One region of the Pseudoalteromonas sp. Angola-7 genome, then DNA from elsewhere that is predicted to be linked to it. Evidence: predicted binding sites of a transcription regulator. Region 1 holds the regulator's gene; each other region holds the start of a gene.
The links. Region 1 encodes FliA, which starts transcription of late flagellar genes. Its sites were predicted from a motif close to CTAAAGNTNNNNNNNNNNNNGCCGATA; they were not measured.

Region 1 (6,624 bases):
GGCGATAGATGCCGACTTAAACGCTGGCTTTATTAGTGCAGAGCAAGCACGTGAGCGCCGCAGCGAAGTAACCCGCGAAGCCGACTTTTACGGCTCTATGGATGGGGCGAGTAAGTTTGTAAAAGGCGATGCCATTGCCGGTATCGTGATATTAATTATTAATATTGTTGGCGGCTTATTTGTGGGCATGATCCAACATGACTTGAGCTTTAGCCGCGCAATGGAAGTATATACTTTACTTACCATTGGTGACGGCCTTGTGGCGCAGCTTCCTTCATTACTGCTCTCTATTGGTACTGCTATTGTTGTTACTCGCCAAAACGAATCACATAACATGGGTGAGCAATTTAAAGCCCAATTAGGTAACGAAAAATCATTATTTATCGCCTCAGGTATTTTAATCATTATGGGGTTAGTTCCGGGTATGCCTCATATTGCTTTTTTAAGTTTAGGCGCACTACTTGGCTACTTAGCTTACTTTACTCAGCAGCAAAAATTAAAAGCCGCTGCTCTAGCAGCCCAAGAGGCTGAAAGTGGTACCGTTGCCGGTACTGGTGTTGCAAACAAGCAAGAGCAAAAAGAGCTTGGATGGGACGATGTACAACAAATTGACGTTATTGGCTTAGAAGTTGGCTACAGGCTTATTCCGCTTGTTGACCAATCTCAAGGTGGTGAGCTGCTCAACCGAATTAAAGGGGTGCGTAAAAAGCTATCTCAGGAGCTTGGCTTTTTAGTACCGCCTGTACATATTCGCGATAACTTAGAGTTAGACCCTAATGCGTACCGTATTACCATGATGGGTGTTTCAAGTGGTGAGGGCGAACTCAAACATGGCGATGAACTGGCCATCAACCCAGGGCAAGTATTTGGCCCTATTAAAGGGGTTGAAACCAAAGACCCAGCATTTGGCTTAGATGCGGTGTGGATAAAGCCTGATCAAAAAGACGAAGCACAATCACTAGGTTACACCGTGGTTGACTCAGCCACTGTGGTAGCCACCCATATTAGCCAGTTATTAACTAACAGTGCCGCATTATTACTAGGCCATGAGGAGGTTCAAAACCTGCTTGATATGTTAGCTAAAAGCCATCCACGTTTAGTCGAAGGGTTAGTGCCAGAAGTACTACCACTGACAACCGTTGTAAAAGTACTGCAAAATTTATTAAACGAAGGTGTGGCTATTCGTGATATGCGCTCTATTGTTCAAACCCTTGTGGAGTACGGACCACGTAGCCAAGATGCAGATGTATTAACCGCTGCAGTGCGTATTTCGCTGCGCCGTTTAATCGTACAAGACGCTGTGGGCATGTCATCAGAAATCCCTGTCATAACCTTGGCGCCTGAGTTGGAACAGATGTTGCATCAGTCATTACAAAATGCAGGCGACGAAGGTGCCGGAATAGAACCAAGCCTTGCTGAGCGACTTCAAACATCATTAAACGAAGCGCATCAGAATCAAGAAATGGCCGGAGAACCTTCAATATTGCTAACGTCAGGAATGTTACGCACTGTGTTATCTCGTTTTGTTAAGTACACCATACCGGGTTTAAGGGTGATGTCTTATCAAGAGGTACCAGATGAAAGACAGATCAAGATTGTCAGCTCAGTAGGCCAACAATAAAGATTTTAACAGGGGTTGAACCATGAAGATTAAACGTTTTTTTGCCAAAGATATGCGCACCGCACTGAAAGAAGTTAAAGATGAGCTAGGTGTTGATGCCGTTATTATGTCGAACAAAAAACTCGCTAATGGTGTAGAAATTGTTGCCGCAGTAGATTACGACAAAGCAGCCCCTAAAGCCGCAGCGCAACCACAGGCAGCGCCTGCTCCGCAAAGAGCCGTGCAACAGCCTACTCATAACTTTGTAAAGCCAGAGCCTAAGCGTGCGCAACCTGAGCCACAAGCGGCAGTCGCCGATAGCTTACAAGCATTATTAGAGCGTCAGTCGCCACGCCCTCGCTCTCCTGAGCTAGCCTCTATGTTTTCGCAATCAGGTATTGATACGTCTGAGCATTACCAAGAGCCAGCACAGCCACGTACGACAAATATGTTTGCTCGCGAAAATGAAGCGCCAAAACGCATGCAAACCCAAGCAGACAGCCTAGGCTTTGATGACCTAGATCAAGATTTTGACGAGCTAGATGCGCCGGTTGCACCACGTAGCCAAACTAATAACAACGAAAGCGCCCAAATGAGCGCGATGCGTGATGAAATGAACGCAATTCGCCAGTTACTAGAACACCAAGTATCGGGTTTAATGCAGCAAGATATGGCACGTCGCGACCCTACACGTGCATGCATGATTGATCGGTTAGTTGGCATGGGAATAGATAAAGACGTTGCAGAGCAAATGGCGTGTTTTATTCCAGATGACGTATCGCGACAGCAAGGTTGGAGAGCATTATTGCAAATGGTTGAAGATCAAATGCAAACCACCAATAACGAAATTCTTCGCCAAGGGGGTGTGTATGCACTTGTTGGGCCTACTGGTGTAGGTAAAACAACCACAGTAGCTAAACTTGCCGCATTAGGCGCACAAAAGTATGGCGCCGACAAAGTTGCCCTAATCACCACTGATACATACAGAATTGGTGCGTATGAGCAGCTTGCAACGTATGGTCGTATTATTGGTTGTGGTGTTAAACAAGTAAAAGATGCCAATGAATTAGCTGAAGTTTTATATCATTTACGCAATAAGCGTCTAGTATTAATTGATACAGCGGGTATGAGCCAACGTGATTTACGCCTTACAGAGCAATTAAATACGTTAATGCGCAACCAGCGAGTAGATATACGTAGTTATTTGGTATTAAGTGCCACAGCACAAATAAATGTACTGCAAGAAACCGTAAGACATTTTAAAAAGGTTCAGCTAAGCGGTTGTATTTTCACTAAGTTAGATGAATCATTAAGTTTAGGTGAGATTATTAGTATAGCGATTCAAAATCGCCTTCCAATAGGGTATCTTACTAATGGTCAGCGTGTACCAGAAGATATTCGCGTTGCAAATGCTGAAAAACTAGTAAAAAAAGCTGAGCAATTGTATTTAAAAAGAGCAAAAGCACAACATTCAAGACACCAAGCAGTGGCGTCAAGCACAGTAGGGATGTATGATTAACACAGTATTAGATCAAGCAAGCGGCCTGCGCAAAATGAGTCAAAACAACAACAACGGCGTAAAAGTTATCGCTGTCACCGGCGGTAAAGGAGGGGTGGGTAAAACCAACGTCTCTTTAAATACTGCTATTGCTTTAGGGCAGCAGGGTAATCGTGTATTAGTATTAGATGCCGATTTAGGCCTAGCTAATTGTGATGTAATGCTAGGACTACGTGTTGAAAAAAACTTATCTCATGTCCTTTCAGGCGAGTGCGAACTTGACGAGATTTTAGTTGAAGGCCCAGGCGGTATTAAAATCGTGCCTGCTACATCAGGCTCGCAAAGTATGGTGGAGCTAACCCCATCTGAGCATGCTGGGTTAATTCGTGCCTTTAGTGAGCTTAATACCGAATTTGATATTTTAATTGTAGATACCGCCGCTGGTATTTCTGACATGGTGCTGAGTTTTTCTCGTGCAGCGCAAGATGTCATGGTGGTGGTGTGTGACGAGCCGACCTCTATTACTGATGCCTACGCGCTTATTAAAGTACTTAGCCGCGAGCATGGCGTTTATAAATTTAAAATTGTTGCAAACATGGTGCGCAGTATGCGCGAGGGCCAAGAGCTTTTTGCAAAGCTCTCTAAAGTAACAGACCGCTTTTTAGATGTGTCTATGGAGCTTGTTGCGACTATTCCATATGATGAAAATATGCGTAAATCTACGCGCAAACAAAAAGTAATTGTCGATCTTTTCCCTAATTCACCAGCAGCAGTCGCGTTTAAAACATTAGCGACAAAAGCAGTAAAATGGCCTATACCTAATCAACCTTCAGGACATTTAGAGTTTTTCATTGAGAAGCTAGTAAACGGCTGATTATGACAACATCGGTGAAAAGAGCTATGGGATATCAATCAACACAAAATTTAAATGTGATTGTTGAAAAACACGCGTCGCTTGTCAAAAAAGTGGCGTGCCATTTAATAGCTCGTCTTCCTCCTAGCGTTCAGCTTGATGACTTAATCCAATCGGGAATGATTGGCCTTATCGAGGCCTCAAAAAACTTTGATGCCAGTAAAGGGGCAAGCTTTGAAACGTTTGCTGGTATTCGTATTCGCGGCGCTATGCTTGATGAAATGCGCAGAGGGGATTGGGCACCACGTTCGGTGCACCGCAAAAGCCGATTAGTAGCCGAAACCATCACAGAATTAGAAAATAGCTTAAATAGAGAACCAAAAGATACTGAAGTAGCTGAAAAACTTGATATTTCGCTAGAAGAATACCATCATATTTTAAATGATGTTAATTCCAGTAAAGTGCTTGGTATAGAAGACCTAGGGGTAGATGAAGATGTTATTAGCCCTGCAGGTCAAGATTTAGCGCTAGACAAACCATTTAATAATGTTAAAAATGAACGGTTTAATAATTCATTGTTAGAGGCAATAAAGTCTTTACCAGAGCGAGATGCAATGGTGCTTTCTTTGTATTACAACGATGAAATGAATTTAAAAGAAATTGGGCATATACTCGATGTAAGTGAATCGCGTGTAAGTCAGATACATGGTCAGGCGATGATTAAGCTCAAAGCAAAAATCAATGACTGGATAAACTAGTAGTAAGTAAATTATAGGTTAAGACCTCACCGGAGGATGTTTTGGATAAAAACATGAAAATTCTTGTTGTTGATGATTTCTCTACAATGAGACGTATTATAAAAAATCTGTTGCGTGACCTAGGGTTCACGAATGTTCAAGAAGCTGACGATGGTTCTACAGCATTACCTATGTTGCAAAATCAGGTTTTTGACTTTGTTGTAACCGATTGGAACATGCCAGGCATGCAGGGTATTGACTTGCTAAGAGCCATTAGAGCTGACGAAAAATTAAAACATATTCCGGTTTTAATGGTGACGGCAGAAGCTAAAAAAGAACAAATAATAGCGGCAGCGCAAGCAGGTGTTAATGGCTATATTGTTAAGCCATTTACTGCTGGTACTTTGAAAACTAAATTAGAAAAAGTGTTTGAACGCTTAGGTTAATGAGAGGAGAGGCTTATGTCAGCACCAGCTGCGCCTCAAATTACTTTAGAACAAGCTCGTCAGCTCGTCGTTTTTTTAGAAAACGGTGAGCAAGATAAAGCAGATCAATTAATTTTAGATACTGCCTCTCAAGAGCAATCGCAGCTTTTTGCTGAAGTAGGTAAGTTAACACGCCAATTACACGAAGCCCTTAAAAGCTTTGAACTTGATACGCGTTTAACCGATTTAACCACTGATGCAATACCGGATGCGAAAAAGCGCTTAAACTATGTCATGGAAATGACAGAAAATGCAGCTAATAAGACAATGGATGCGGTCGAAGCAAGCCTTCCTATTGCGCAGCAGCTAGCAGATGAAATTGCACATATTAAGCCTACTTGGGATAGGCTTATGAACCGCGAAATAGAGCTGGGCGAGTTTAAAACCTTATGCCACAGCATCGACAAGTTTATGAACAGCTCTCATCATAAAACCGATGAGTTGCAAACTTTAATGACCAATGTACTAATGGCGCAGGATTTTCAAGATTTAACTGGCCAGGTTATCCGCCGTGTAATTGAATTAGTCAGAGAAGTAGAAGAAAGTTTAATCCACCTTTTAACAGCATTTGCTGCACAAGATGACAGCATTGTTGAAAGTAAAGAACAACAAGAAACAGAAGAACTGGTTGCCGCACAAACATTAGCAGGTCCTGAAGGCCCTATTATTGATAAAGAGTCGCGAAATGATGTTGTATCTGACCAAGACGAGGTCGATGACCTATTATCAAGTTTGGGCTTCTAAGAGGAGAGTAACTGCATGAGCTTTGAAGTCGATGAAGATATTTTACAAGACTTTCTTGTAGAGGCTGGAGAAATCCTAGAGCTTTTATCTGAACAGTTAGTTGAGCTAGAAAATAACCCAGAAGATACTGAGTTACTAAATGCTATTTTTAGGGGCTTTCATACCGTAAAAGGGGGGGCAGGCTTTTTAGCTATGACTGAGCTTGTTGATGCCTGTCATGGTGCTGAAAACGTATTTGATCTCTTACGCCAAGGGGTTAGAACTGTTAATTCAGAATTAATGGATGTGATTTTACAAGCACTAGATACCATTAATGAAATGTTTGCCACTATTCAAAACCGCGAACAGCCAGACCCAGCAGACCCTCAATTACTAGAAACCCTTCACAAACTTGGTCAACCGCCTACGGATGACGAGCTTACTGAAACAGCCCCCGAAGTTGTTGAACAAGAACCCGCAGCTCCCGTTAGCGCAACAGATGATGAAGACCCATTTGCATTTGATGAACTATTTGATGTGGCAGGTTCAAGCCCTTCAGCAGATAGCACGCAAATTGATGAAATTACAGAAGATGAATTTGAAAGCTTACTCGATGAGCTACACGGCAAAGGGCAAAGCCCAGTGTCGCAACCAAGTGCAGAGCCAGATTCAAGTTCAGATATTACCGATGATGAATTTGACAGTTTATTAGATGAATTACACGGTGT
Region 2 (6,624 bases), on a different contig from region 1:
AGTGGGCGATTGTATAGACTGTAACTTGTGTGTACAGGTGTGTCCTACAGGGATAGATATTCGTAATGGTTTGCAAGCCGAGTGTATAAACTGTGGTGCATGTATTGATGCCTGCGATGGTGTAATGGATAAAATGGATTACCCGCGGGGTCTTATTTCTTATACTACAGAGCGTAATCTCGAAACACCTGAAAATAAAACCAATCCACTGCGAGCTAAAATCATAGGTTACACGGTCATACTGGTGGTGCTTACCAGTGCGCTGGTGGCTAACATTGCATTTAGAAAGCCTATGGACTTTGACATAATACGAGACCGTAACCAACTGTATCGTGTTGACTTTAATGGCTTGGTAGAAAACACCTATACATTAAAAGTAATCAACAAGGCGCAGTACGAGCAAACCTTTAATATTGATGTTCAAGGCCTTGAAAACTTTAAGTACATTGGCAAGCAAACATTTACAGTGCAAGCAGGGCAATCGCATAATGTGCCACTGTCACTTGTGATGGACCCGTATGATTTAAAAGCGCCAATGACGGAGTTTAACTTTGTACTTTCACCGGTTAATGACCCCGATGAAAGCATATCGCAACCGAGTAACTTTTTTAAAGCGCGATAAACACATTAACAAAAGCGGGGTAACCCGCTTTTTACATTAAGAAGCCCATGAGTAAATTTAGTTTTGAAGATTTAACGCCCGACTTAATTCTCGATGCAATAGAAAGCGTTGGTATATATGCAGAGTCAGGTTTATTAGCACTTAATAGCTACGAAAACAGAGTCTATCAATTTAAGGCGGAAGATGGCCTGCGCTACGTTGTTAAGTTTTACCGACCAGAGCGCTGGAGCAAAGCGCAAATACAAGAAGAGCACGACTTTGCATTTGAATTAGCTGAGGCCGAAGTACCCGTTGTTGCACCCATTAAGCGCAACGGAGAAAGCTTATTTGAGCACCAAGGTTATGTATTTGTGTTATTTCCAAGTGTAGGCGGGCGGCAGTTTGAAGTTGATAACCTGGATCAACTTGATGTAATGGGTCGTTTAATTGGCCGTATGCATCAGGTGGCTAAAAGTAAAGCATTTGAGCACAGACCTACCTTTAGTTGCGAAGAATATTTGCATACAGCTAAAGTTCATCTGCAAAAAAGTAATTTGGTACCTATGGGGATCAGCACGGCTTTTTACACCATATTGGACTTGGTTATTGAACAAGCGCAAGCACAGTATAAAAATGTGCAAGGGATCCGCTTACATGGTGATTGCCACGCAGGTAATATTTTGTGGGCAGGCGAAGCACTTATGTTTGTTGATTTAGATGACGCTCGTCAGGGGCCGGCCATTCAAGATTTATGGATGATGCTCAGTGGCGATCGTCAAACACAGCTGTTACAGTTAGACACCCTTGTAAATGCGTATGAAGAGTTTTGTGATTTTGACCACACTCAACTCAAATTAATTGAACCGCTTCGTGCAATGCGTATTATTCACTATATGGGTTGGGTAGCTAAACGATGGAGTGATCCTGCGTTCGTACGGAACTTTTCATGGTTTGCTGAAGACAAATACTGGGAGCAACAAATTTTAGCGCTTAAAGAGCAGTTTGCAGCACTGCAAGAAGCTCCGCTGAAGTTATTGCCATAAAATTTTATTTAAAAAGTACACGAGATACCAATGCTTAAAAAATTGAAACTGAGCCTACTACTTTTATGTTTACCATTTGCAGCCCTTGCTGCACAGTTTGAAGCCGATAACCAGTATACTGTTATTGATGTAGAAAAAAGCGCAGAGCCGCAAGTAACCGAATTTTTCTCGTTTTACTGTCCGCATTGTTTTAAATTTGAGCCTGTTGCAAAGGCAATTGAAAAAAGCCTACCTGAGGGCACTGAATTTATAAAAAATCACGTTAACTTTTTAGGTGGTGTATCACCACAGGCACAAAGCAACTTAAGCTACGCCTACTTAATTGGTAAAAAGCACAGTCAAGCACAAAGTATCAGCGACCAAATTTTTAAAAGTATTCATGTACAGCGCGCACCTTTAACGCAAATGAAAGACGTTAAAAAGTTGCTTGAAGTTAACGGTATCGATAGTGCAACGTTTGATCAAGACATTGCCAGCATGCCAATTATTTCAGCTGAGCGTGCAATGCAAGATAAGCAAAACAAATATTCAAAACTAGGTGCGCTAACTGGTGTGCCTACCTTTATTGTAAACGATAAATATAAAATAAACATTAACACCATTAATAACCAGCAAGAACTGAATGAGTTAGTTGCTTTTTTACTAACACTTTAATCTCGGAGAACAATAACAATGATCAAATTAGTTAAAGCAGGTTTACTTGCATTACTATTGCCTATGGCTGCGAGCAGTGTAGCCGCCACTTATGAAGAAGGCGTACATTACGATGTAGTTGCTGAGCGCGCGACTAAAAAGCCAGAAGTAAAAGAGTTTTTCTCATTTTATTGTCCTGCTTGTAATAACATGGAAGCGTTAATTGGTGAGTTTAAGCCAAAGCTAGACAAAGACGTTAAATTTAAAAAGAGTCACGTTGATTTTGTCGGTGTTCGCGATCCAGAAAACCAACAAATGATGAGCCAAGCGCTGGCCACTGCGGAAGTACTTCCACAAAAAGATAAAATTGTTGCGGCTATTTTTAATCACATTCACACTAAGCGCGCTAAATTTAACGAGCTTGCAGATGTAAAAGATGTGTTTGTAGCGCAAGGTGTTGATGGCGATAAGTTTGATAAACTATACAAAAGCTTCTCGGTACGTACATTAAGCTCTAAAATGAAGCGTGACCAAAATTACTTTAAAGAAAAAGGCGCGCTACGTGGCGTACCAACCTTTATCGTAAATGGTAAATACAAATTAAATCTAGGCCGTGAGTCTGGTATTACCGCGCCAGAAGATATTAGTAAATTAATTAACTATTTAGCGAACAAGTAAGGTTTGCTAAAACAAAAAAAGCTCCGTAAGGAGCTTTTTTGTTTATAGGGATATAGCAATGGAAAAAATATTAATATCGAGTTGTTTATTTGGCTTACCTGTTCGATACGATGGTAAAAGCCAAGCATTATTGCACCCGCAAATTAATGTATGGCGTAAAGAAAATAGGTTAGTTATGTTTTGTCCTGAGGTGGCTGGTGGATTGCCAACACCTAGAGCATCAGCAGAGATAAAACAAGGGAGAGTAGTAACGAGCACTTATGAGGATGTAACTAAAGAATTTAAATCAGGTGCAGCTAAAGCCCTAGACTTATGTAATGAGCATGCAATTCGTTTTGCTTTACTTAAAGAGTCGAGCCCTTCGTGTGGTAGAAATACAATTTACGATGGTAGCCATAGTGGGGTAAAAGTACAGGGCATGGGCATGACTGCTAAGTTGCTGATGGAGCATCAAATTGAGGTGTTTAGTGAAAATCAAATACCAGCACTTATAAAGGTGCTGGCATTATAATATTAACTCACTATTTTCTTTGTAAGAAAACACCCGATTCTATGTGATGCGTATAAGGGAACTGATCAAATATCGCAAAGCGCTTAACATTGTGAGTACGGGTTAAGTGATCTAAATCGCGCTCAAGCGTTTCTGGGTTGCACGATATATAAATAATGTTCTCGTAGTTGGCCACTAAGTCACAGGTAAGGGTATCCATACCTGCGCGTGGAGGGTCGACTAAAATAGTTTGGCAATCGTAACTTTTTAAATCTATCCCCTCTAAACGCGAAAAGGTACGTTCGCCATTCATTGCCTGGGTAAACTCTTCACTCGACATACGAATTATATCTAAGTTATCTACCTTATTTTTAGCAATGTTGTATTGCGCCGAATGCACAGAAGACTTAGATATTTCAGTAGCCAATACGCGATTAAACGAACCCGCCAATGCAATAGAGAAATTACCATTACCACAGTAAAGTTCCAGCAGGTCATTACTCAGTGGTTTACATAAGTCTTGTGCCCACTCCAGCATTTTTATATTCACTTTAGCATTAGGTTGCGTAAAGCTATTTTCTACTTGTTGATAAATAAGCTCCTGGCCGTTTACGGTTAAACGCTCAGTAACAAAATCATTGCCTAGTACTTCTTTTTGTTTGCGCGCACGACCAATAAAGTCAATGTTGTATTTGCTGCTCAGTTTTTCTTTCAGGGCTTTTATTTCAGTTAGCCACTGATCATCCAGTGGTTTGTGATAAAGCAAGCTTACTAAAATCTCGCCACTTAATGACGATAAATAATCGATTTGAAACAGCTTACGACGTAATACTTCACACGACTTTAAATTATCAATCATCACCTGCATAACTTCACCAACTAATGGCGCGGCAGGGTCAAAGGTGTCGACGCGAATTTTTTCTTTCGTGGCCTGATCAAACATAATATGAAATAGATCATCCCCATCGTGCCATACTCTAAATTCAGCACGTTGGCGGTAGTTAATTGGCTCTGAGCTAAACACCTCTAACGCTTGCACACCAAATCGCTTAAATTGCGACGTAATACGCTGCTCTTTTTCATTTAGCTGCGTATCGTACTGTGTGGTATCTATTTTAATCACTGCCATTAATGCTACTACCTTATCTATGAGATCTATTTATCGGCGCTATTGTAGGGAGCGAGCAGTATTTGTCTAGTTTTGCTGATAATAAAGTTGCTGTTTTTTTAAACATGCACTTTAGTTTTGTCACTATTAGCCGATAATAAGCTAAGTACGTAACGGAGGTGGATCATGAAAATCGGTAATTATGGCTATACGCCAAACAACAACGTAAACAAATTCAATAATAAAGAGGCGCTACAGCAGCCAACAATCCAATCTCCGCAAGAAAGTTCATTACAGCGAGGCAGAGAACTTGCTGCAAAAGTGCTTGGCGACAAAATGGCAGAGCAACTAGGTTTACCTGTTGAGCAAAAACAAGCCGATAAACCTTTATTCGATTTTGATGAAATAGTAAAAAATGTACTCGACTTCGTATCTGGCGCAGTTAATAAAGCCAAAGCCAGTGGTGCCGATGACGATAAATTAAAAAATATGTTAGATGATGCGCGCACAGGTGTTCAAACCGGTATAGACGAAGCGGTTGACGAGTTAAAAGGCACCGGTGTATTTAACGAAGAAATGCAAGAGGGCATCGACAAGTCAAAAGAAGGCATTTTTGAGGGGCTTGATGAGTTTGAGCAAACCCTATTTAACCCACAAGCGGCCAGTGTTAGCGTAAGCCAAGCACAATATGTAAGTATGAGCAGCAATGCCGAGTATAAGTTTACAACGGCCGAAGGTGATGAGGTCAGTATTAGCTTTGCTGATGCATATGAGTCTCAAACAGCGAGCGGGTATCAACAAAGCAATAACAGCGAATCGTTTGCCAGCTCATCGTCGCAATCTCGAGAGCTGTCTTTTTCAATGTCAGTTAATGGTGATTTAAACGAACAAGAGCAAGATGCTATTAATGCCATGATGGAAGAACTACAAGGTGTAAGTAAAACATTCTTTAGTGGTGATTTGGATGAAGCATTTGAAAAAGCACAAGAGCTGAGCTTAGGCAGTGAGCAACTCGTTGCATTTTCAATGGATCTTCGCCAAACAAAAACAGTCGCTACCGTTAAAAGTTATGAGCAATATCAGCCAAACCCAACAAAAGAGGTAGCCGATGCGATCGCACCTTTTAATGACGATCTAAAAAATGCATTTGATAAAGCATCGCAACTAGGCTTACAAGATCAGCTTGCCGGTATTATAGAGTGGCTAAACCAAGATCAAGCAGCGGTCGATCAGCTAGTTGATTACACACAGGCAATGTTTGAAAACCTAAACCAATTAAATTCAGCGGGCGATGCACTCGACGCGCTAAAGTCTGAGCAAAGCTAAACTACTTTCTTTTATAAATACCTCATGGCAAACTGCCGTTCTTAATAAACAGTAGGAACCAAAGTTTGTCAGCCCACATAATGGTATTTGATTCAGGTATAGGTGGCACCACCGTGCTTGAACATATTCAAAAGCGTATTCCAGATGCACAGTACAGTTACTTTATGGATAATGCGTTACTCCCTTATGGCGCGCAAACCCAGCAAACTATTATAGGGCGTTTATGCTCACTCATTTATTTTATTGAGCAAAACGCGCTTAATGTCGACCTTATTGTTATAGCCTGCAATACAGCCTCTACATCAGCCTTGAGTGAAGTACGCAAAATTACATCAATACCTATTGTCGGCGTAGTGCCCGCAATAAAGCCTGCTGCTGAAGTAACTCGCACAAAGCACATCGGCTTATTGGCAACCCCCGCCACAGTTGCAAGCCCCTATACTCATACATTAATAAAAGAGCATGCCAGCAACGTAACAGTGAGTTTATATAGCAGTGTTGAGCTGGTGGCATTGGCAGAGCAGTTATTTTTCACTCAGCAGCTAGATACACTCAAACTGCATAAAGAGCTTACGCGTTTGCGCATTAACTCAGATATAGATGTACTTGTACTAGGTTGCACACATTTCCCAATTCTTAGCGATGCTATACAAGCGTACTTTAATAACGCAGTGCAATTACTCGATTCAGGCGCGGCCATTGCTAGCAGAGTAAACTACCTACTAGAGCAGCATAACTTTGGAAA
Region 3 (6,624 bases), on a different contig from region 1:
GCAGGCCATCGAAATGGTCTATTTTTTCTGCATCGCCTTGTTTAAGCGGTAAAGAGAAGTAAAAGCAGCTACCTTTGTTTTCTTCACTGACTAGGTTTATAGTGCCGCCCATTAGCTCTACTAATTGTTTACTAATGGTTGTTCCCAGGCCTGTACCGCCAAAGCGACGAGTAGTGGTGCCATCGGCCTGAACAAACGGCTGAAATATAGCTTTAACACGGTCTTTGGCAATACCTATGCCGGTATCTTGCACTTCAAAAAAGAGCTGATCAGTTTGCGTAGTACTTACAGTTAGCTCAACCGAACCTTGCTCGGTAAATTTAATAGCGTTACCGATGAGGTTAGTTAAAATTTGCCTTAACCTATCTGGGTCGCCATAGTAAGTTGTGGCAACAGAATCTTTAATGTTCAATTTTAAACGCAAGTCTTTCTTTTTTGCTTCAAGCCAAAATGTCGAAATAATGCTATCGAGTACTTGTTTTAAACTAAAGTGAACGGGTTCAATAGTTAGCTTTCCGCGCTCAAGTTTTGCGGTATCAAGCACTTCGTTAAGTAACCTTAATAATGAACGCGCCGCATTATTAACTGTAACCAAGTGCTTTTGCTGTTCTTGGTTTAGCGGAGTGTCCATCAGTAGGTCGCTAAAACCGATAATAGAATTCATCGGCGTGCGGATCTCATGGCTCATATTAGCCATAAAAGATTGCTTAGCGTGCGCTGCTTCTTCAGCTTGCAATTTTGCCTGCTCAAGTTTGTCTTCGTATTCTTTTTGTTCTGTAATATCAACCAATACCCCATCTATCCACTGCGGGTTATTATCTTTATCACAGGTAATACTGCCTTTATCTAATACCCAGGCAACTTTGCCGTTACGGTGGCGAATACGATACTCTACCGAGTACTTTAAACTTGAGGTCATGGCTTGCGCTACGGCTTCGTTTACCGCTGGCTGATCTGTTTTTAAAATAAGGTCGTTAAGTTCAATGCAGCTTTCTGTGAACTCTTCTGGCGTGTACCCTGTTAGCTCAGCCACTGTTGGGCTGATAAATAACATGCTCCAGTTTTCGTCGTACTTACAGCGAAAAGCAGCGCCAGGCATATTATCCATTAAAGAGCGGTACTTTTGCTCTTTTTCAATAAGGCTTTGCTGCATAGCGCGTTGTTCGGTTAAATCGGTGATAAAGCCAACATATAACGGCATATGGCCTGGCTGATTAACTTCCCCTATACCTAAGCGAATAGGAAAAAGGTGGCCATCTTTGTGTTTGGCAGACACATCCCTATTTATACCAATTACTTTTCCTAGATCTACATTTTTGGCGTGAGACAAATAGCCATCATGGTGGCGAGCGATTTCATCGGCCATCAGCATTTTTACATTATGACCTTGAACTTCGTTTTCTCGCCAACCAAAAATTTTGCTGGCAGCTTCGTTAAAGCTCAAAATAATGCCGGTGTGATCTATAGTCACAATGCCATCAATAGCAGTGCCTAAAATAGCATTTAGTCGAGATTCATCCGCCGATTTTTCCTCAAGCAGTAAGCGGTATCTAACCATGCCATTTATAACTGCAATGACACAGGTTATAGCAACGGTCGCGGTAGCTACGGCAATAGCCACAAAAGCAAGCTCAGTGGTTGACTCTTCGTAATCGGGTAAAAGCGGAGAGGTTGCAACAAAGCGGGTAGCAGCCATACCCATATAGTGCATACCTGCCACCGCTGAGCCTAAAATAACAGCGGTAATAGCGCGCGCTTGCAGTTGTGATAAATTAGGTAGCAAACGCGTTAAATGATAACGCGTAAAAAGTGCTATGAACGATAAACCAACAGCGACCACAATTGATAAAGCAAATATGATTGCATCGTAACGTAGTAACGGGGCCAGCTCCATTGCTGCCATGCCGCTGTAGTGCATTGTACCAATGCCTGAGCCTAGTAAAATAGAGCAAATAATAAGGTGTTTGTATGACCCTTGCGATTTTACTAAAATCGAAAAAGCGTACTGACATGCAATAAACGCCGGTAAAAAAGACAAGACGGTAATGATTGGGTCGTAGTGTATTTCTGTGCATAACGAAAAGGCCAACATACCTATAAAATGCATACTCCAAATACCGGCCGATAAAACAGTGGCACCGGTCACATTGGCTAAGCGTTTATAGCTTTCGAATTGCGTTTGCTTTGCTACATCAACCAACCAGATCGTAAAAAAGGCAGCAAAAATAGCGGTAATGACCGATAAACTAACCAGTATAGGGTTATATGCACCGTTGATAATGAGGCTCGGATCGTGGTCGGTTATAAAAAATGCAGACAGCATAGTGGCTCAAATTAGTATCTTTATTGAACTAGTTTAATAGATTTATTTTATAAATAAACTGTTAATCTAATAATTTATATTATAAATCAGTGAGGTTACTTTTTAGCATTAAAGTATTAACATGCGTAGCGTACTTTATTAATAAGACGTGATTTTGCGTAAATAAAAATAATAATAAACACTGAGCCCATTTATTTATCGCTAAATAACTGCATTGATTAAATAAGGCTTTATAATACGCTTTTATTTATATTTAGAGCATACACCTTGTTTGAGTATCAGCTAAAACGCAGTGCAAGGCGTAAAACAGTGGCAATAAAAGTTAGCCAAAAATTAGTTACTGTTTATGCGCCTACACACGTGCCAAAACTACAAATAGAACAATGGCTGTTTAGTAAAAAAGAGTGGGTAACTGCGCAATTACATAAACAACTTAACGCCATTGATACTCAACAACACCCGTTTAAAAACCAGCAAATAATGGTTTTTGCTAAGCCATATACCATTACTTTTGCAAAAGGGACACGCTCGTATGTTCAGCAATCTGATAGCGTATTTACTATTTACACTTCTAATCGAGTAAAAAAACAGCCTGAAAAACGCAAGCAGTTACTTTGCCTTGCCCTTGAAGAAACGCTAACAAACTACATTGAAATGCGTTTAGCTTATTATTGCCAACAGATGTCAGAAGCATTACCGACTAAATTGACGATTGGAAGTTATAAACGTAAGTGGGGGAGTTGTAATTCTCGGCGAGAGCTAACCTTTAGCCTTAACCTTGTTGGGGCGCCTCATCATATAATTGATTATGTTATTGTGCACGAATTGGCTCATTTAAAGTATTTGAACCACAGCAGCGCTTTTTGGAAGCGCGTAGCTAAATTTTATCCCGATTATAAATCTGCATCAGCATGGCTTAAAAACCACGGGGCAACATTACAATGGGTATTTGATAATTAGTCTAAAAATGAAGTTTTAAATAGTAATGAAAAAGGAATAGAAAAGGATACTGAAGATAAGAAGTGGTGGAGGGAGCTGGATTCGAACCAGCGAAGGCTGAGCCGTCAGATTTACAGTCTGATCCCTTTGGCCGCTCGGGAACCCCTCCACACTATTTTGTTACATTTGGCCCCACTTAACTTAGCGGTAAGAAAAGTGGTGGAGGGAGCTGGATTCGAACCAGCGAAGGCTGAGCCGTCAGATTTACAGTCTGATCCCTTTGGCCGCTCGGGAACCCCTCCAATGCAACGGCGCTGATAATAGCAAACTGCGTATTTAAGTAAAGAAAAAAGCTAAAGAAATTTGAAATAAAGCCGATAAATATCTATCAGTTATCATAATCGGCTAAAGACTATGCAAATCGATGATTTGTTAATCACAGAGAGTCAACTAAAGACCAGGCTAAATAAAAGTGTGCATGAAAATCGCAGAGGCGAATTCTCACTTTTATTAGCGATGCTATCGCACGATGCGCTGGATTTTAGTCAATTTCACTTGCCAAAAAGTGAAACGCATAGTGCTTATGTAGACGAAGAACAGTTAAGGGAGCGCTTTGGTGCTGGACCAAAGCAATTATTAGCTCCCGAAAAATTTGATATGACCATAGGGCAAGAGCACGCGTCGGTGATTGTTCAACAAGGCGAACAAGCAGGCATGAAAGCAATAAAATTAAGCCACTGCTTAAACCCTGAGCCACTAGCGATTAGAGATGACAAGTTACATATTCCTTTAACAGTAATCGATAATTGTGAACTATCAGTACGCAGGCGCTTAAATGACACGTACACCGCGCTTGCAAGTCCACAAATGGACGCCGCAGCATTTTATGACGATTTAACTAATGAGGCTATACATAAGCCATTGCTTGTTGCTAACGCATAAAAATAATTTAACACTTGTGCGTTTTAAAAGCCTAAAACACCTTATATTTAATAACCGGTTATGCAATAAAATAGAACAATTCTTTTTTTGTTTAAAAAAAGCATCCACAAATTAAATGCAATTGCTATAATGGCTGCAAATGGTATGACTTGAGTGCCATTATCATTAAATCAAGGTAATTAGGAACGTAATGAAGAAAACATTCACGCTAAATCATGAGAAAATCAAATACCCTCGTATGGTTGATGCTGCAAAGCATGAAGTGAAAAAATATTTGAAAAGAGAGCGCAATAAAACGCTACCTGTTGAAGCTGATTACTGGGCGTTTGACTGTAAGTTTGGCACAAGTGCCGATGATGCCGAAGTTGTTCACGTAGCTGAAATTAACAACAAGATCAGCGAAATCGAAAAGCAGGCGCTTACTTCATTCTATGTTGAGATTTTAGCTAGACCTGCGCAGCGTGAATCGTTCGATCTAGATGATGATGAATAACCAATAGCATATTGTAGAAAATGGACCTAGATGGTCCATTTTTTGTTTATGGCAGTTATTAACATGTTTAGTGGTATAGAGTAGCGCTTAAATAAAAAGCTATTGTTATGCTAAGTGTTTAGCTTATTTTATACACTGTGACACTTTTTATATTTTTTACCGCTTGCACATGGGCAGGGGTCGTTTCTGGCAACTTTTATATCGGCGACCGGATTAATAATTCCCTCTAAATAACGCCATTCACCGTCCTCTTTTATAAAGTCTGATTTCTCATCCAACTCACAATATAAGTTTTGGTAAAAATAATACGCGTTAAAGGCAACATAACCTCGCTCATCACTTTGCTGCGTATCGCGCACAACTAATTTTACAAAGCGGCAGCTATTAGCAAAGTCAGCAATTTCATTTACTGGGTTTTGTGCTTGTTTTTCTTTGGCGTAAGTTTTAAATACATAAGATGCATTTTTTAATGCATAAGCACTAAAGCGCGAACGCATTAGTTGCTCAGGTGTGGCTGGGGTTTTTATATCAAGATGATAAGGCTGGCAACAGTCGCCATAATTAAGCTGACTGTTGCATAAGCAAGCGCTAGTACTGGTTACACTCATAAAATACTAATTAACATAAATTAAAAATGTATTTTACCAAGCTTATTGAGTAAGTGATATTGCTGTAGTACTGGTTTTTTTAGTAAAGCAAAATAGCTTAGCGCTTCTTTTGTCTAAATTAAGCGATAAATTAACAAGCTGCTGTTCACTTACTATATCTGTCCACGTAATAATGGCTGCAAAGTTACCATTATGAAGTGCTGAATTAAGCACATACTCTAAATTTACTAAATGCTTTTGTCTTATTACAAGCAGTTTACTGGTATCTATAGAGCAGCTATCTAGCAAGGCTTTACTAGGCACATGGTCGGGCGCAATCAGTAAGGTCCACGCGTTAGAGCTATTGTATTGGTGCAACACTTTTAGCATTTCAAACGTAGCAGAAATTTCATCTTCTACTTTTATTAAGTTTACCGACTCACTTTCATTATGTTGTTGGTAGCTTTTAACGGTTCTTACGGTAATTGGCTGTAGCATAGGTCTCACTCACTGGTTTTATATACAGTATGTGTATACAGTAGTTTATACAGTTGTTGTGTGCAAGCGTTTTTTGTTATTTTTTATACAATTAATTGTTTTAAAAAATAAAGAATAAAAATAACACTTTAAAAACAAACGGTTAAAATTTAAGGCGTGTAGGTGAAAGCTGAGGGTGTTTGCAGTACTGTATAAAGTGTAGCAGCGCTATACAGTACTTAAGGGATGGCTATACAGTTATTTCAGTGTGTTTTACAGTGCTTAGCTGTTAGCTATACAGTAGTTAGTCATTTTTTGGGATTAAGTGGGCAAACTGAATTTGGTGGATTTGCTCATACAAACTAGCTGCATAGCACTGAGCGTCTTTAAGACGTTTGGTGTCGATATATTTTCTTAAATCATCTAAAGCAGCGGTTGCCGGTTCATAGCCTTGGCTGCTGGCTAAACTTAACCATGCTGCTGCGTGAAATACGCTTTTTGGTACGCCTTGGCCTTTGACAAAAAATAACCCTAAATAAAACTGGGCGCGATGATTTCCGGCCATTGCGGCGAGGCGCATCCACTTAGCTGCCAACGGTGCTTGGTTATGCTTTAAATAATACAGTGCTTTGTTAAGTGTTGTTTGCTCACTTACATCACTATTGTTTTCAGCGCTGTGGTTTGTAGGCTGTGTTACAAAATCTAAAATATTGTTTAATTGCTGCTCTAAGTCTTGTCCGCTAGGCTGAGTCTTATTCATATATTTTCTTTTTTATAGTTTCTACGTCAACAGTTTAGTATATCGCAAGGTAAAATGTCCTGTTTATACTTAATTTTATGGTAAAATCACGTCACTTTTTACT

Region 2: the regulator FliA is predicted to act here: its motif matches at 4,684-4,710, upstream of PSH50_RS20775 (DUF5610 domain-containing protein).
Region 3: the regulator FliA is predicted to act here: its motif matches at 3,616-3,642, upstream of PSH50_RS02165 (VC2046/SO_2500 family protein).

The regions. Positions count from the first base shown of each region.
Region 1 is NZ_JAQREL010000010.1:105,973-112,596, reverse strand. Features, by position in the region: gene flhA (flagellar biosynthesis protein FlhA) at 1-1,621, shown strand, start outside; gene flhF (flagellar biosynthesis protein FlhF) at 1,644-3,119, shown strand; gene PSH50_RS14035 (MinD/ParA family protein) at 3,112-3,972, shown strand; gene PSH50_RS14030 (RNA polymerase sigma factor FliA) at 3,999-4,709, shown strand; gene cheY (chemotaxis response regulator CheY) at 4,751-5,134, shown strand; gene PSH50_RS14020 (protein phosphatase CheZ) at 5,150-5,917, shown strand; gene PSH50_RS14015 (chemotaxis protein CheA) at 5,933-6,624, shown strand, end outside.
Region 2 is NZ_JAQREL010000027.1:909-7,532, reverse strand. Features, by position in the region: gene ccoG (cytochrome c oxidase accessory protein CcoG) at 1-622, shown strand, start outside; gene PSH50_RS20800 (serine/threonine protein kinase) at 670-1,644, shown strand; gene PSH50_RS20795 (thiol:disulfide interchange protein DsbA/DsbL) at 1,675-2,298, shown strand; gene PSH50_RS20790 (thiol:disulfide interchange protein DsbA/DsbL) at 2,317-2,955, shown strand; gene PSH50_RS20785 (DUF523 domain-containing protein) at 3,014-3,466, shown strand; gene trmA (tRNA (uridine(54)-C5)-methyltransferase TrmA) at 3,477-4,574, opposite strand; gene PSH50_RS20775 (DUF5610 domain-containing protein) at 4,740-5,879, shown strand; gene murI (glutamate racemase) at 5,945-6,624, shown strand, end outside.
Region 3 is NZ_JAQREL010000001.1:469,733-476,356, reverse strand. Features, by position in the region: gene PSH50_RS02185 (MHYT domain-containing protein) at 1-2,323, opposite strand, end outside; gene PSH50_RS02180 (M48 family metallopeptidase) at 2,633-3,283, shown strand; tRNA gene PSH50_RS02175 (tRNA-Tyr) at 3,347-3,431, opposite strand; tRNA gene PSH50_RS02170 (tRNA-Tyr) at 3,480-3,564, opposite strand; gene PSH50_RS02165 (VC2046/SO_2500 family protein) at 3,677-4,204, shown strand; gene PSH50_RS02160 (DUF6172 family protein) at 4,395-4,697, shown strand; gene PSH50_RS02155 (YchJ family protein) at 4,826-5,305, opposite strand; gene PSH50_RS02150 (SulA-like leucine-rich domain-containing protein) at 5,348-5,782, opposite strand; gene PSH50_RS02145 (tetratricopeptide repeat protein) at 6,066-6,521, opposite strand.